DNA from 2 places in the Brevibacillus humidisoli genome. Region 2 is predicted to be linked to the other one. Evidence: predicted binding sites of a transcription regulator. Region 2 holds the regulator's gene; the other holds the start of a gene.
The links. The regulator LexA, encoded in region 2, represses DNA repair genes until DNA is damaged. The targets are predictions, from matches to a motif close to CGAACATATGTTCG.
Positions count from the first base shown of each region.

Region 1: the regulator LexA is predicted to act here: its motif matches at 3,809-3,822, upstream of ruvC (crossover junction endodeoxyribonuclease RuvC).

Region 1 is NZ_CP087263.1:2,657,198-2,663,386, reverse strand. It holds gene LOK74_RS13180 (FAD-dependent oxidoreductase) at 1-157, shown strand, start outside; gene LOK74_RS13175 (BofC C-terminal domain-containing protein) at 438-1,034, shown strand; gene LOK74_RS13170 (sensor histidine kinase) at 1,216-2,460, shown strand; gene LOK74_RS13165 (response regulator) at 2,489-3,403, shown strand; gene LOK74_RS13160 (hypothetical protein) at 3,492-3,683, shown strand; gene ruvC (crossover junction endodeoxyribonuclease RuvC) at 3,884-4,384, shown strand; gene ruvA (Holliday junction branch migration protein RuvA) at 4,381-4,992, shown strand; gene ruvB (Holliday junction branch migration DNA helicase RuvB) at 4,996-5,994, shown strand; gene LOK74_RS13140 (DUF2905 domain-containing protein) at 5,991-6,189, shown strand, end outside.
Region 2 is NZ_CP087263.1:1,428,412-1,434,600, forward strand. It holds gene LOK74_RS07095 (multidrug effflux MFS transporter) at 1-11, shown strand, start outside; gene LOK74_RS07100 (DUF456 domain-containing protein) at 133-618, shown strand; gene LOK74_RS07105 (aromatic acid exporter family protein) at 868-1,866, shown strand; gene lexA (transcriptional repressor LexA) at 1,982-2,605, opposite strand; gene yneA (cell division suppressor protein YneA) at 2,785-3,129, shown strand; gene LOK74_RS07120 (DUF896 domain-containing protein) at 3,231-3,434, shown strand; gene crcB (fluoride efflux transporter CrcB) at 3,595-3,960, shown strand; gene LOK74_RS07130 (HelD family protein) at 4,010-6,189, shown strand, end outside.

The DNA of each region.
Region 1 (6,189 bases), 1.2 Mb from region 2:
GATTGGGATCAACCATCCATTGCTGGTCAGGTTGAGGAGGATTCTGCTGCCGCTTGTCAGCAAAACCCCCTTGTTGCGCCGGATGCGCGAACAGTTGGCGATGGGAGCACAACCCATTCACGTTGCCAGTGAGTACTTTGTCCGGTCAGAGTCGTAGAAACAAGTGGGGCAGTCCGGCTTGATCCACTCGTGGAGCAAAGGAAGCCCATTCATTTGTTCCTATCAAACTGCTGATCCAGACTCTTCATGCTTGCCTGCTTGGATGTCGGCTTGCTAAAGGCAAGCAGCATTTGATAGAAGCATCCGGGTATGAGGGACGGATAACATCAGCCAGATAGACGTTGACAGCGAAGCCGATCTGCTAGAGTAATAGGTATAAAGCCCCTTTTGATTGGCGAAAACTAGTAAAAAAAGTCGAGAAAAAGGGGTTATTTTTCATGAAGCGATTGTTCCTGATGGTATCGGTCGGGGCATTGCTGACGAGCGGTCTGATTTATGCCAAGCTGTATGACCAGCGTGTCGCTGAACAAGAGCAGAAGGCGAACAGCCAAGCGGCAGCAGTGCAAGCAGAAAACGGTGATCAGGCGGAGCCTGCTTTGGCCAATCCGCTGGAGTTGGTGTTAAGACGCACTTATCTATGCGGTGTCAAGACAGAAGAACAGAAAGAGCTAACAGGTGAAACGATGGAGCAGGTGCTCGCCAAGCACAGGGGATGGGAGATCGTCTCGGTGGCGTCCGAACAAGTGATCCTGCACAAAATGGAGAACGACATCGCTCCCTCCTGCAAGGAGAATGGGTATTTCGGCTTGTCAGAAGACGGCGTACTCACGCTGTTTAACGGACTGCCTAGCGAACAAAAGGTGATTCAAACCTTTTACCCGATCAATACGGAGCGGATGGAAGTGAGCCTGCCCAAAGAGGAAGTGGAACTGCTCAAGCAGGGAATCCGCGTTCGCGACTTGGCGGAGTATAACAGCATCTTGTCCACATACGGAGATTTTCAGATTGAATCGTCAACAGGCAGTGGTCATTGAGCACATTGGAGCTTCTGTATCGGGAAGCTCCTTTATTTTTCTCATCGATCTGAGGATGGCAGCTCCGGCTCTGTTAGCTTGCCCAACACTGTCGCCCGGAGTACAATCAAAATAGCGCCGCTTCTCTTTGCGGATGGTTCCGGGTACGACAGAATGTGGTTTGCATAAGGGAGGGGTACCCATGATTCGCTGGCTCGTGATCGTGCTCGGCGTGATGGTGGCCACGGCGATTGCCGGTGAGTTGAAAATGAGCCCGTTTCATGGTGCCTTTCGCATCAGTCTGGGCAGTGCTGTCTTCTTTTTTTTACTGCTGTTGTTCAAACCCCGCTATCTTCCCATCGTCGGTGTTATCGTCGGATGCTTTGTCAGTTTGTTTCGGATGACGGTGGACGTGGTGAGTGGAGTTGCCCAGTGGGAAGAAGCGTATCTCACACATATTCCGGCAGCCTGGTACTACATTGCTTTCGTGATCGTGCTCTCTTTGATTCGTTATAAACATTTTCTCTCTGCGCCGCTGCTGCTCGGGTTGATTGGAGGGTTGGTCGATTTCGGCTCCAATCTGGTGGAGCTGTTGGCGCGGATGGTGATTGAACAGCGTCAAACCTCTCTGCACGACGACGCGCCGATTCTGCTGTTGGTCGGGGTGCTGCGCAGCTACCTGGTTGTAGGGGTCTACAACATGCTGGAGATCCGTCAGCTTCGCGCCGTCAGCCGGGAACAGCAGAAACGGATGGAAAAGCTGCTCTTGATCCTCTCTGAACTGTATGAAGAGCGGTTGTACCTGCAAAAGCTGATGGGTGAGGTGGAACAGATTACCGCTGACAGTTATCAGCTATACCGGCAACTGGCGGGAGATCCACGTGCCTCGAAAGCGCTGCGTCTGGCCGAGGAAGTGCACGAGGTCAAAAAAGATGCGCAGCGGATTGTTGCCGGCCTGTCCAAACTGATCAGGCAGGAAAACATGGCGGAGCGATTGTCCCTGGCCGACGTCGCCAAGCTGGTAAGCAAGGCGAATATGAAGTATGCCGAACACTTGGGGAAACAGGTTGACATCCAGGTGAACATCCAAGGTCCTTGGGAGACCAATCGGTTCTACTCGCTGCTGTCGCTGTTGAACAACATAGTCGCCAATGCGGTCGAGGCGTTTAAGGACGAGGGCAAGATTGTGATTGATATCTTCGCATATGACGACGACATCTGGTTTGAGATTAGCGACAATGGACCGGGGATCGAGAAACGTGACTGGGAGCTCATCTTTCAACCAGGCTACACCACAAAGTACGATCAGGCCGGCAATGCGTCGACAGGGATTGGTCTGGCGCACGTGAAGTCAACACTGCGGGAGATTTCCGGCAAGATCGAAGTGGGCGAGAGCAAGATGGGAGGGGCGATGTTCCGCATCATTGTTCCCGGAAGCTCCTTATAAAAAGTGAATGAGGGAGAGGAGGGGAGGCATGACAACATTTTTCGTAATGGATGACGATCTGGCGGCCAGGCGGATGTTGAGCACGTTGATTGAGGATAACGATCTGGGTACGGTTGTCGGTGAAGCCGAGGACGGTAACGGGGCGGAAACCCAGGTCTTGCGGCATCATCCAGACGTTCTCGTGATCGATCTGTTGATGCCTGAGCAGGATGGTATCGAGACTATCCGACGCCTCAAGGAGTTGGGGTACCAAGGCAAGCTTGTGATGCTTTCGCAGGTGGAGCATAAGGAAATGATCAGTGAAGCCTACCAGAATGGCGTTGAATACTACATCCAGAAGCCGATCAACCGGATAGAGGTGGTTGCCGTGCTGCGCAAGGTGATTGAGCGAATCCAACTGGAAGCCTCGATCCGGCAGATCAGGAAGTCGCTGGCCTGGATTGAGCAGGATACGCCGACCAGACAGCAGAAAACGGCGTTGTCTATCACCGATCTGGTACGGGCAGCGCTGACGGACCTCGGAATCGTTGGTGAAGCCGGTACGCGAGACCTCACGCGAATCGTCGATTATCTAGTGAGCAACGAGCACAAACTGGATGAACACCATTTGCCGCCGCTGCGAGAGCTGTATGCAGCCGTTCTGCAGCCGGGGCTGTCCACAGAGGCGAGTGAGAAGGAGATCAAGGCAATTGAGCAACGGGTGCGCCGAGCCGTTGCCCAGGCTCTGCTAAACGTTGCCTCCATGGGCCTAACCGATTATACCAATCCGATATTTGAACAATATGCAACCAGGTACTTTGACTTTGCCGATGTACGACAGAAGATGCGGGAAATCGAAACGGATGAAGAGCAATCGCGTGTGAGGCTCAATCTGAAAAAGTTTTTGTACGCTCTATATCTGGACGTAGTTCAGCAGTGGACGGACCAAGTGGATACCTTCTAAAATCCGATAGGGTTCGGCGGGCACATAACCCACCTGTCGTTTGTGTCATACTGTAGCCATACGGCGCATGTAAAGGAGGAGTCTGGGCATGTCTTCGATGCCGCGAGGAAGCTACAAGGACCAGTTCCACCAACGCTTGTACGTTCAGTTAAACCAGGGGCATAACAAGCTGGATTACCGGAGAATTAACCGGATTCAGGATGAAATGCGAGCCGCTGTCGACGATTATGCGCATATGCAGCATGATGAAGCGGATGCACTGGGAATGAACAAACACTAGCGAGCGCCGTACAGCCTGACCCGATGGGTCGGGTTTTCTTATTGTGCGGTGCTGCCTGGATGGGTACGCGGCCATCGCCGGGGATTCATGCGGTGGCAGGTTGGGGGCGGTTTTGTTGCATGAGGGAAATGCATGTTCGCTTTTAATCCGAATTGTGGTACAGTAAAAACGAGTACAGTAACGAGAGCGGAGAGTGAATCATGCGCATCTTGGGAGTGGATCCGGGGATTGCGATCGTCGGATTTGGACTGATTGACCAGTTGGGCAGCAAACAGCGTCCTGTACAATATGGCAGTATTCAGACCGAGGCAGGGCTGCCGGTGCCGCTGCGATTGCGACAGATCTTTGAATCGGTTCAGCACCTGTTACAGAAGTATCAGCCGGATGAAATGGCCGTAGAAAAGCTATACTTTAACCGCAATGTGACCAATGCTTTCGTCGTCGGCCAGGCCAGGGGAGTGATCGTACTAGCTGCGGAATTGGCGCAGATTCCCGTCTACGAATACACACCGATGCAGGTGAAGCAGGCGGTCACGGGATGGGGTGGAGCGGAAAAGCGGCAAATCCAGGAAATGGTTCGCTTGCTGCTTTCCCTGCCGGAGATCCCCAAGCCGGATGATGTAGCTGATGCTTTGGGGGTGGCGATTACCCACGCCAACAGCAGAACCTATACTCAGATGGCAGGCGGTGCAGACAGATGATTGATTTTGTGGAAGGAACCATAGACTACATAGAAAACGATTATGTCGTAGTGGCGGCGGGAGGAGTTGGCTACCGGCTATTCTGCCCCAACCCTTATGCGTTTATCTCCGAGCAGGGACAGGTAAAGCGGCTGTACACACACCAGCACGTTCGAGAAGATGCGCTGCACCTATACGGATTTGCTGCTCGTGACGAACGCGACCTATTTCGTCGGCTGCTTGACGTGAGCGGTCTCGGTCCCAAAGGGGCGTTGGCGATCTTGGCAGCGGCCAAGCCAGAACAGATTGTGGGCGCGATTCAGCAAGAAAATGTACAGTACTTGACCTCTTTTCCAGGGATCGGCAAGAAGACCGCACAGCGCATGATCCTCGACTTGAAAGACAAGCTGAAAGGAGCCGCTGCTGCATCCTTTTTGCCGGAGAGCGCTGTCGGTGAGCAGCAGGAGGCAGGGAATGCGCTGAGAGAAGCGTTGGACGCACTCGGCGCACTAGGCTACACTGAGGCGGAGCTGCAGCGGATCAGACAGACACTGATGGATCATGTTCAGGGCGGAGCTGGTGTGGAACAGCTGATCAAACAGGGATTGGCGCTGTTAGTGAGGGGATAAAAAATGGATGACCGCTTGATAACGACACATATGCAGTGGGAAGACGAGGGGATGGAGGGGAGTCTGCGTCCCCGTTATCTCGCTGAGTATATCGGCCAGCAGCAGGTAAAACAAAATCTAAAGGTGTTCATCGAAGCGGCCAAACTGCGTCGGGAAGCACTGGATCACGTCCTTCTGTACGGACCTCCAGGACTGGGCAAGACCACTCTCTCCCAGATTATCGCCAATGAATTGGGCGTCAACATCCGCACCACCTCGGGCCCGGCGATTGAACGGCCAGGCGATCTTGCAGCCATCCTGACCAATCTGCAGGAAGGTGATGTGCTGTTTATCGACGAGATACACCGCCTTCATCGAAGTGTGGAAGAAGTACTGTATCCGGCGATGGAGGATTTCGCGCTCGACATCATCATAGGCAAGGGACCCAGTGCACGCAGCGTCCGCCTGGAGTTGCCCCCGTTTACGTTGATTGGGGCGACTACACGAGCTGGACTGCTCTCTTCACCGCTCCGGGACCGCTTTGGCGTAGTGAACCGCTTGGAATACTACACTGTTGATGAGCTGGCGTTTATCGTCAGCCGGGCTGCGGACATCCTGCAGATCGGCATCCAGGAAGGGGGAGCAGCGGAAGTGGCGAAGCGTTCCCGGGGGACGCCTCGTGTGGCAAACCGGCTGCTGAAGCGGGTGCGCGACTTCGCCCAGGTACAGGGCGAAGGCGTGATTACGGAGCAAATCGCTCAGGAGGCATTGATTCGCCTGCAGGTGGATTCCCTTGGGTTGGATCACGTGGACCACAAACTGCTGCTCAGTATTATCGATCAGTTTAACGGGGGGCCTGTCGGGCTCGACACCATCGCGGCAACGATTGGCGAGGAAGCGCAGACGATCGAAGACGTCTGTGAACCCTACCTCCTCCAGATCGGCTTTCTGCAGCGCACTCCCCGTGGGCGTGTCGCTACTGCCAGTGCTTACCAACACTTTGGTCGGGAGATGAGAACGTGAATCCAATAGCCAAACTGTTGATCCTGATGGGCGTTGTACTGATTGTGATTGGATTGATCTGGCAGTTCGGCGGGAGATTTCTGCCGCTTGGGCGACTGCCGGGAGACATTGCGGTAGAGAAAGAAAATGTGCGCTTTTATTTCCCGATCGTCACCTGCATTATCATCAGCATCCTGCTCTCTTTGGGCAGCTATT
Region 2 (6,189 bases):
CGACAAGATGATCCCGTGCGACAGGGGGAAGAATCTTCGTAGGATGAAACTTTCCCCACTTGGTTTACGTAAGATAAGAGAGTACCACACTTACACGTAACGGATCGAATGTTTTTCCGAGGAGGAAGCCAGATGGAGATTTTTTTGTGGATCGTAATCGTCGCTCTCTTCGTTCTTAGCATTGCCGGTATCTTTCTGCCAGTTCTGCCGGACACCGTGTTTTTGTGGGCCGGGTTTTTGCTTTATCACTTTTTCGTCGCCGACCCAGGCATGGGCCTGCCTGCTTCCTTTTGGTGGGGGATGGTCGTGCTAAGTATCATGCTGTTTGGCGCAGATCTGCTGACCAACCTGTATTTTGTAAAGAAGTACGGTGGTTCGAAGTGGTCTTCATTCGCCGCCGTTGTGGGTCTGCTGCTTGGTCTGCTCGTTTTTCCGCCGTTCGGGATGCTGATTCTGCCGTTTTTGCTCGTTCTGGCAGTCGAGATCGGACTGGAGAAAAAGAAACTGGACAGCGCGCTGAAAGTGGCGGTGGGGACACTGATTGCTTTTCTCGGCAGTACCGTAGTCAAAATCGCGATTCAGCTTGCGATGATCGCTTGGTTTTTCCTGGCATTGTAGTGTTTTGGCCGATGATGACCGACGATCAAGATCAATTCTGTCTCTGACGCCACAGACGAACAAGTTGAGATAGCAGGGTGCCCGTTGTCACCCGCTTCTTCACATCGCAGAAGAGGGACGATGTGACTGGATCAGTTCAGGCTTGAAACCTGGTGGATAGTCGGAGAAAATGACAATAGGTGGAGCCAAGCGGCGTGTCTCGACACCGTCATGGTGTAAACTGATCATCGCAAAAAGGAAGGAAGCTCGTTGAAGATAGGATACAGAACGATCAAGACGGCAGTCGGGACGGCATTGTCCATTTTTATTGCTCAGCAAGCAGGATTGACGTTTTACGCAGCCGCAGGAATTATCACCATATTGTGTGTGCAGGTGACAAGGAAAAAGTCGATCGTCACGGCGATTCACCGTCTGTTTGCCTGTTTGTTGGGATTGGTGATCGGGGTTCTCTTTTTTGAGGGGCTGGGCTATCACCCTTATACGTTCGGACTTTTGCTGCTTGTCTTCATCCCGCTGATCGTTCGTCTGAAAGTGAACGAAGGTTTTGTCACCAGTGCCGTCGTGCTGCTGCACATCTATTCGTTGGAACGGGTCGACCTAGCGATTATCGCCAACGAATTGGCACTGCTTTCAATCGGGATCGGCGTAGCGCTGCTGATGAACCTGCACATGCCTAGTGCAGAAAAGGAATTGCAGCGACTGCAGCAACAGGTGGAGCGCAATTTTGCCACCGTGCTGCGGGAATTCTGCTATTATCTGCGCAACGGCAGCAGCGACTGGGATGGTCGAGAGATGCTGGAAACGGTACAGCTGCTGGAACAGGCGATCCGTTTGTCGGTACAGGACGTGGAGAATCGTCTGATCAAGCCGGAGGATGAATACTACCAGTATTTCACGATGCGGGCAAAACAGTTTGAGTTGCTGGAGCGGATGCTGCCCATCGTCTCTTCACTCGATCAGCAGGTGCCTCAGGGAGGGCAGATTGCTGACTTTCTGGATCACTTGAGCCAGTCGATCCACCCTGGAAACACCGCTTATCTCTTTTTGGACAAGCTGAACGAGATGCGCAAGGAACTGCAGCAATCCCCGCTTCCCAAGACGAGAGAAGAGTTTGAAACTCGAGCTTCTCTGTTTTATCTGCTGCGGGAGATCGAACAGTATCTGCACATCAAGCATGAACTTGGCAGGGAAGAGAGAGCGGGCAACCACCATCGTGCTGGAGGGAATCTGGAAAAAGAAACAAGCTGACACTGCAGGATGCAGATGTGTCAGCTTGTTTTTTCATTCATACAATTAAAGGTAGAACATATGTCACGCGTCCAACTTTTTCAATGCGGAAGGGAAGCTTGTCCGATGGGCTTCTCTAGTGAACCAGACGATAGACGCCAATCACTTTTCCCAAGATGGTGACAGATTGCAGGATAATCGGTTCCAAAGCAGCATTCTCCGGCTGAAGGCGAACGTGCGTTTTTTCTTTGAAAAACCGCTTCACGGTCGCTTCATCTTCCTCTGTCATCGCTACGACAATGTCCCCGTTGTTAGCCACATTTTGCTGGCGAACGATCACATAATCGCCGTCCAGGATGCCGGCTTCGATCATACTGTCCCCTGATACCCGCAACATAAAGACATTATCTGTCGAGACGAGATTCTCTGGAAGTGGAAAATAATCTTCCACATGTTCGACGGCCGTAATCGGCTGTCCTGCGGTAACTTTTCCTACTACCGGAATGCGAACGACCGACATTTCAAAATCGGGCTGATAGCGGTTATCCTCGGAAAGTAGTTCGATTGCCCGCGGCTTGGTGGGATCTCGACGAATCAAGCCCTTTTTCTCCAATCTGGCCAGATGGCCGTGAACCGTGGAGCTGGATGCTAATCCGACGGCTTCACCGATCTCTCGTACAGACGGAGGGTAGCCCTTGTCCTTTACCTCTTTCCGAATAAAATCCATGATTGCCTGTTGCCGGCTGGAAAGCTTGGTCATGCTTACACCTCTACTCTCGATCCAATATTTTTCTACATTATACCATGGGATCTTGCGTTCGACAAACATAAGTTCGATTTTTTTGTTGACATGAACATATGTTCGCATGTACAATAACACCAACAGGAACAAACGTTTGGAAAACGAATGTTCGTCCATTTTAGGAGAAGTTGAGGTGTATGATACGTATGAATCACGTTCACTCCAGATATAGAAGCGGCCGACATAAGGGGAGAATCGGCATTACGCGCGGTCAGGCTCTGTTGATTTTGCTAGCATGTTCTCTTTTCTTTTCTTTGCTCACAGGGTTCGTCTTTGCAGCCGCTGAGGAAGAACAAGGCTATTCTTCGCACAAGCTGGTAACCGTTCAGCCGGGTGACAGCGTGTGGGAGTTGGCCGTAAAATATCAGGAAGAGGCGGGTATCGATCTGTATGAGTTGATTGACGCAATCAAGACGAGCAACGATTTGCCTGGGTTTGTTATCTATCCCGGTCAGAATCTGATCATTCCGCTTGATAGGTAACGGTGTTGCTAGCCTGCTAGCCTTCTCCCATCTACAGGTCGATGCGATTCTGTTTCTGTGATATAATGACGGGACAATGCTTGGGGATGGGAGGGGAGACAATGGTTACAGACGCAGAAATCCGGCGAATTAACGAACTGGCTAAAAAATCAAAGCAGCAGGGATTGACGGATGAGGAGAAGCAGGAACAGCAAACATTGCGCCGGAAGTACATCGATTCTGTTCGCACATCGTTAAAGGCCAGTCTGGACTCCATCCGGTTTGTCGAAGATGTGGAAGAGGGCGACCAGCGGCGCAAACACTAAGCAGCAGAAAGAGAATAGCAATCATCAAGCCCGCAGTGATTTGCGGGTTTTTTCGCTGTGCTTGGCAACGGAGACCTGGCTGCGGTAGACTGGAAAAGACAGTAAGCGCGGCAGGAGCTAACCGGCCGGGTGCACCGATGATACGAGAGGGGTGGAGAAAATGGCTCTGTTGGCGGTGGCAGTAGGGGGAGCGATTGGTTCTGTGCTGCGCTACCTGATCGGACTGTGGGCCAATCAGCCAGGTTGGCCGCTGGGAACATGGCTGGCCAATCTGATCGGTTCGTTTCTGATTGGGTTGGTTTACGTATGGGGAAAGGAAAAAGGATGGCTCTCGCCAGAACTGTATCTGCTGCTTGCGACCGGTGTGATGGGCGGGTTCACGACCTTTTCTACCTTTTCACTGGAGACGGTATCGTACTTTTTGCAGGGGATGCCCTGGCGAGCGGGCCTCTACATACTGACTAGCGTAGGTTCTGGTTTATTGGCAGTCTCGTGTGGTTGGTGGCTGGGACGTCAATTGTTATAAAAGTAGGAAGTACGCCAGCAAGATCGTTCGGGAAAGGAGTCAGGGCCATATGACCATTCGTCATCCCGCGTACCCGGAGGAACAGAAGCGATTGGAGCGGACGGTTCAGGTGGTTGATCAGGAGATCAAGCTCCTGCGGGAAGATGTCCGGGAAGCCACAGACGACGATGTCAAGCAGATCATCAACCAAAAGAAAGCAAAAGAACTGGTCTATTTGGAGACCGCTCGGGAAAAGCCGTACTTTGGGCGGGTCGACTTCAGTCGGGCGGAGACAGGAGAGCACGACACGGTTTACATCGGTAAACGGGGAATTGTAGATAGCACCAGCCTGGATGCCGTTGTGATCGATTGGCGGGCTCCGATTGCCAGCTTGTTCTATAGCGGTGAGAGTACAGATGCTTGTTACCGTACACCGAAGGAGCTTGTTCGTGGAGAGGTGACCTTAAAGCGTAATTTTGCGATCGAACAGGGTGTGATTACCGGCATATACGATGGTGCGCTGAAGGAGACGATCCAAAAAGAGATCGGCAGCCCTGACGACTTCCTGGGAGAGGGGTTTATTGATGAGTTTCTCGCATCCAGTCTGAATCAGACCAACGATAGCCGTCTGAAGGACATCGTTGCAACGATTCAGTCAGAGCAAAACGAGATCATCCGTGCAGAAAAAGATCGTCCGGTTATCGTTCAGGGTGTGGCCGGCAGCGGGAAGACGACAATCGCGCTGCACCGCTTATCCTATCTGATTTACAACTATCAGGACACGCTCTCTTCCAAAAAGTTTATGGTGTTCGCTCCCAACCGCTTGTTCCTCAATTACATTTCCGAAGTGTTGCCGGAACTGGGAGTAGAGGATGTCCAGCAGTCCACATTTCTGGAGTGGGCCAGTCGGGAGATCAAGACAGAAGTGCCGAAAGGGTGGCGCATGATCGATCCTGGGCGGACACTGCGGCTATTTTTTGAGCACAGCGCAGAGCAGGAACGAGAGAGGGACATCACCCGCAACCGTCTCCGTTTCAAAGGCTCCTTGGCGATGCGTGACACGCTTGATTGTTATGTGGGGTACTTGATTGACGAAGTAATTCCTTTTCGCCCCGTACGATTTTTGTATAAAAAAACAGAACGGGTGTTTTCCGTCTCCGGCGCGGATATTCGTGAATTGTTCACAGAGCAATACGGTTCACTGCCGCTGGCCGAGCGGGTTGTGATGCTCCGGAAACATTTGAAGCAGCAGTTGACCAAACAGTTTTACGCCCATATCCGTGAACTGAAAATGGATCTGGACAAGCAGGCGTTGCTCCGGTTTGAAGCAAAGTTGGAACAGATGATCGATGCCTATTTTAAGGATTGGCCGTCTTTTGAGGTGTTCGCAGCCTACCGCGAACTGCTTACGGACCCGCGGAAGCTTCGAAAACTGGTGCCAGATTATATTCAAGATGAGGTGATCGGTGATGTGAGTCAATCTTGCCGTCTGTTGTTTGAACAGGAACGGCTCGAGGCGGAAGATGTGGCTCCGCTGCTTTACCTCAAGCATTTGCTGCATGGCTCAAAAAAGCAGCTTACGTTTGATCATGCGGTGATTGATGAGGCACAGGACTTGAGTGCGCTTGAAATCCTGCTGATCGCTCAGATGACCAAACGACAATCGGTTACGGTCGTCGGCGACCTGGCTCAGGCCATTCATTCGTATAGAGGATTGGAAGACTGGCGGGAACTGCTTGAAGGCGTGTTCACCGATGACCGTGCGGCCTTCTACACGCTCCAACAAAGTTATCGTTCAACGGTGGAGATCATGCGTCTGGCCAGTCGGGTATTGAGCGCTGTTGAACTGCCGGGGATTACTCCGGTACAGCCGGTCCTGCGGCACGGGAAAGAACCATTGATCGTACCCGTCGGCAAACCATCCGAGATGTATCAGGACTTGGCCAATCGGGTCCGAGAGTATCTCGAAGCAGGCTACTCCTCGATAGCCATCGTGGGCCAAACGGTGGATGCAAGCCGCCGTGCCGCGAAAGCGGTTCGTCCCCTGCTGCCTCAGGTGGTGCTGCTCACGGCCAAAGATACCGCATACCCAGGCGGTGTGACGATTCTCCCGGCGTATCTAACCAAAGGACTGCAGTTCGATGTGGTCTTGCTGCTCGATGTCGATGAGGACCAGTATCCGTTGGACCGGGAAGCGGCAAAACTGCTGTACGTGGCGATGACACGTCCGGTTCACCATTTGGTGATCTA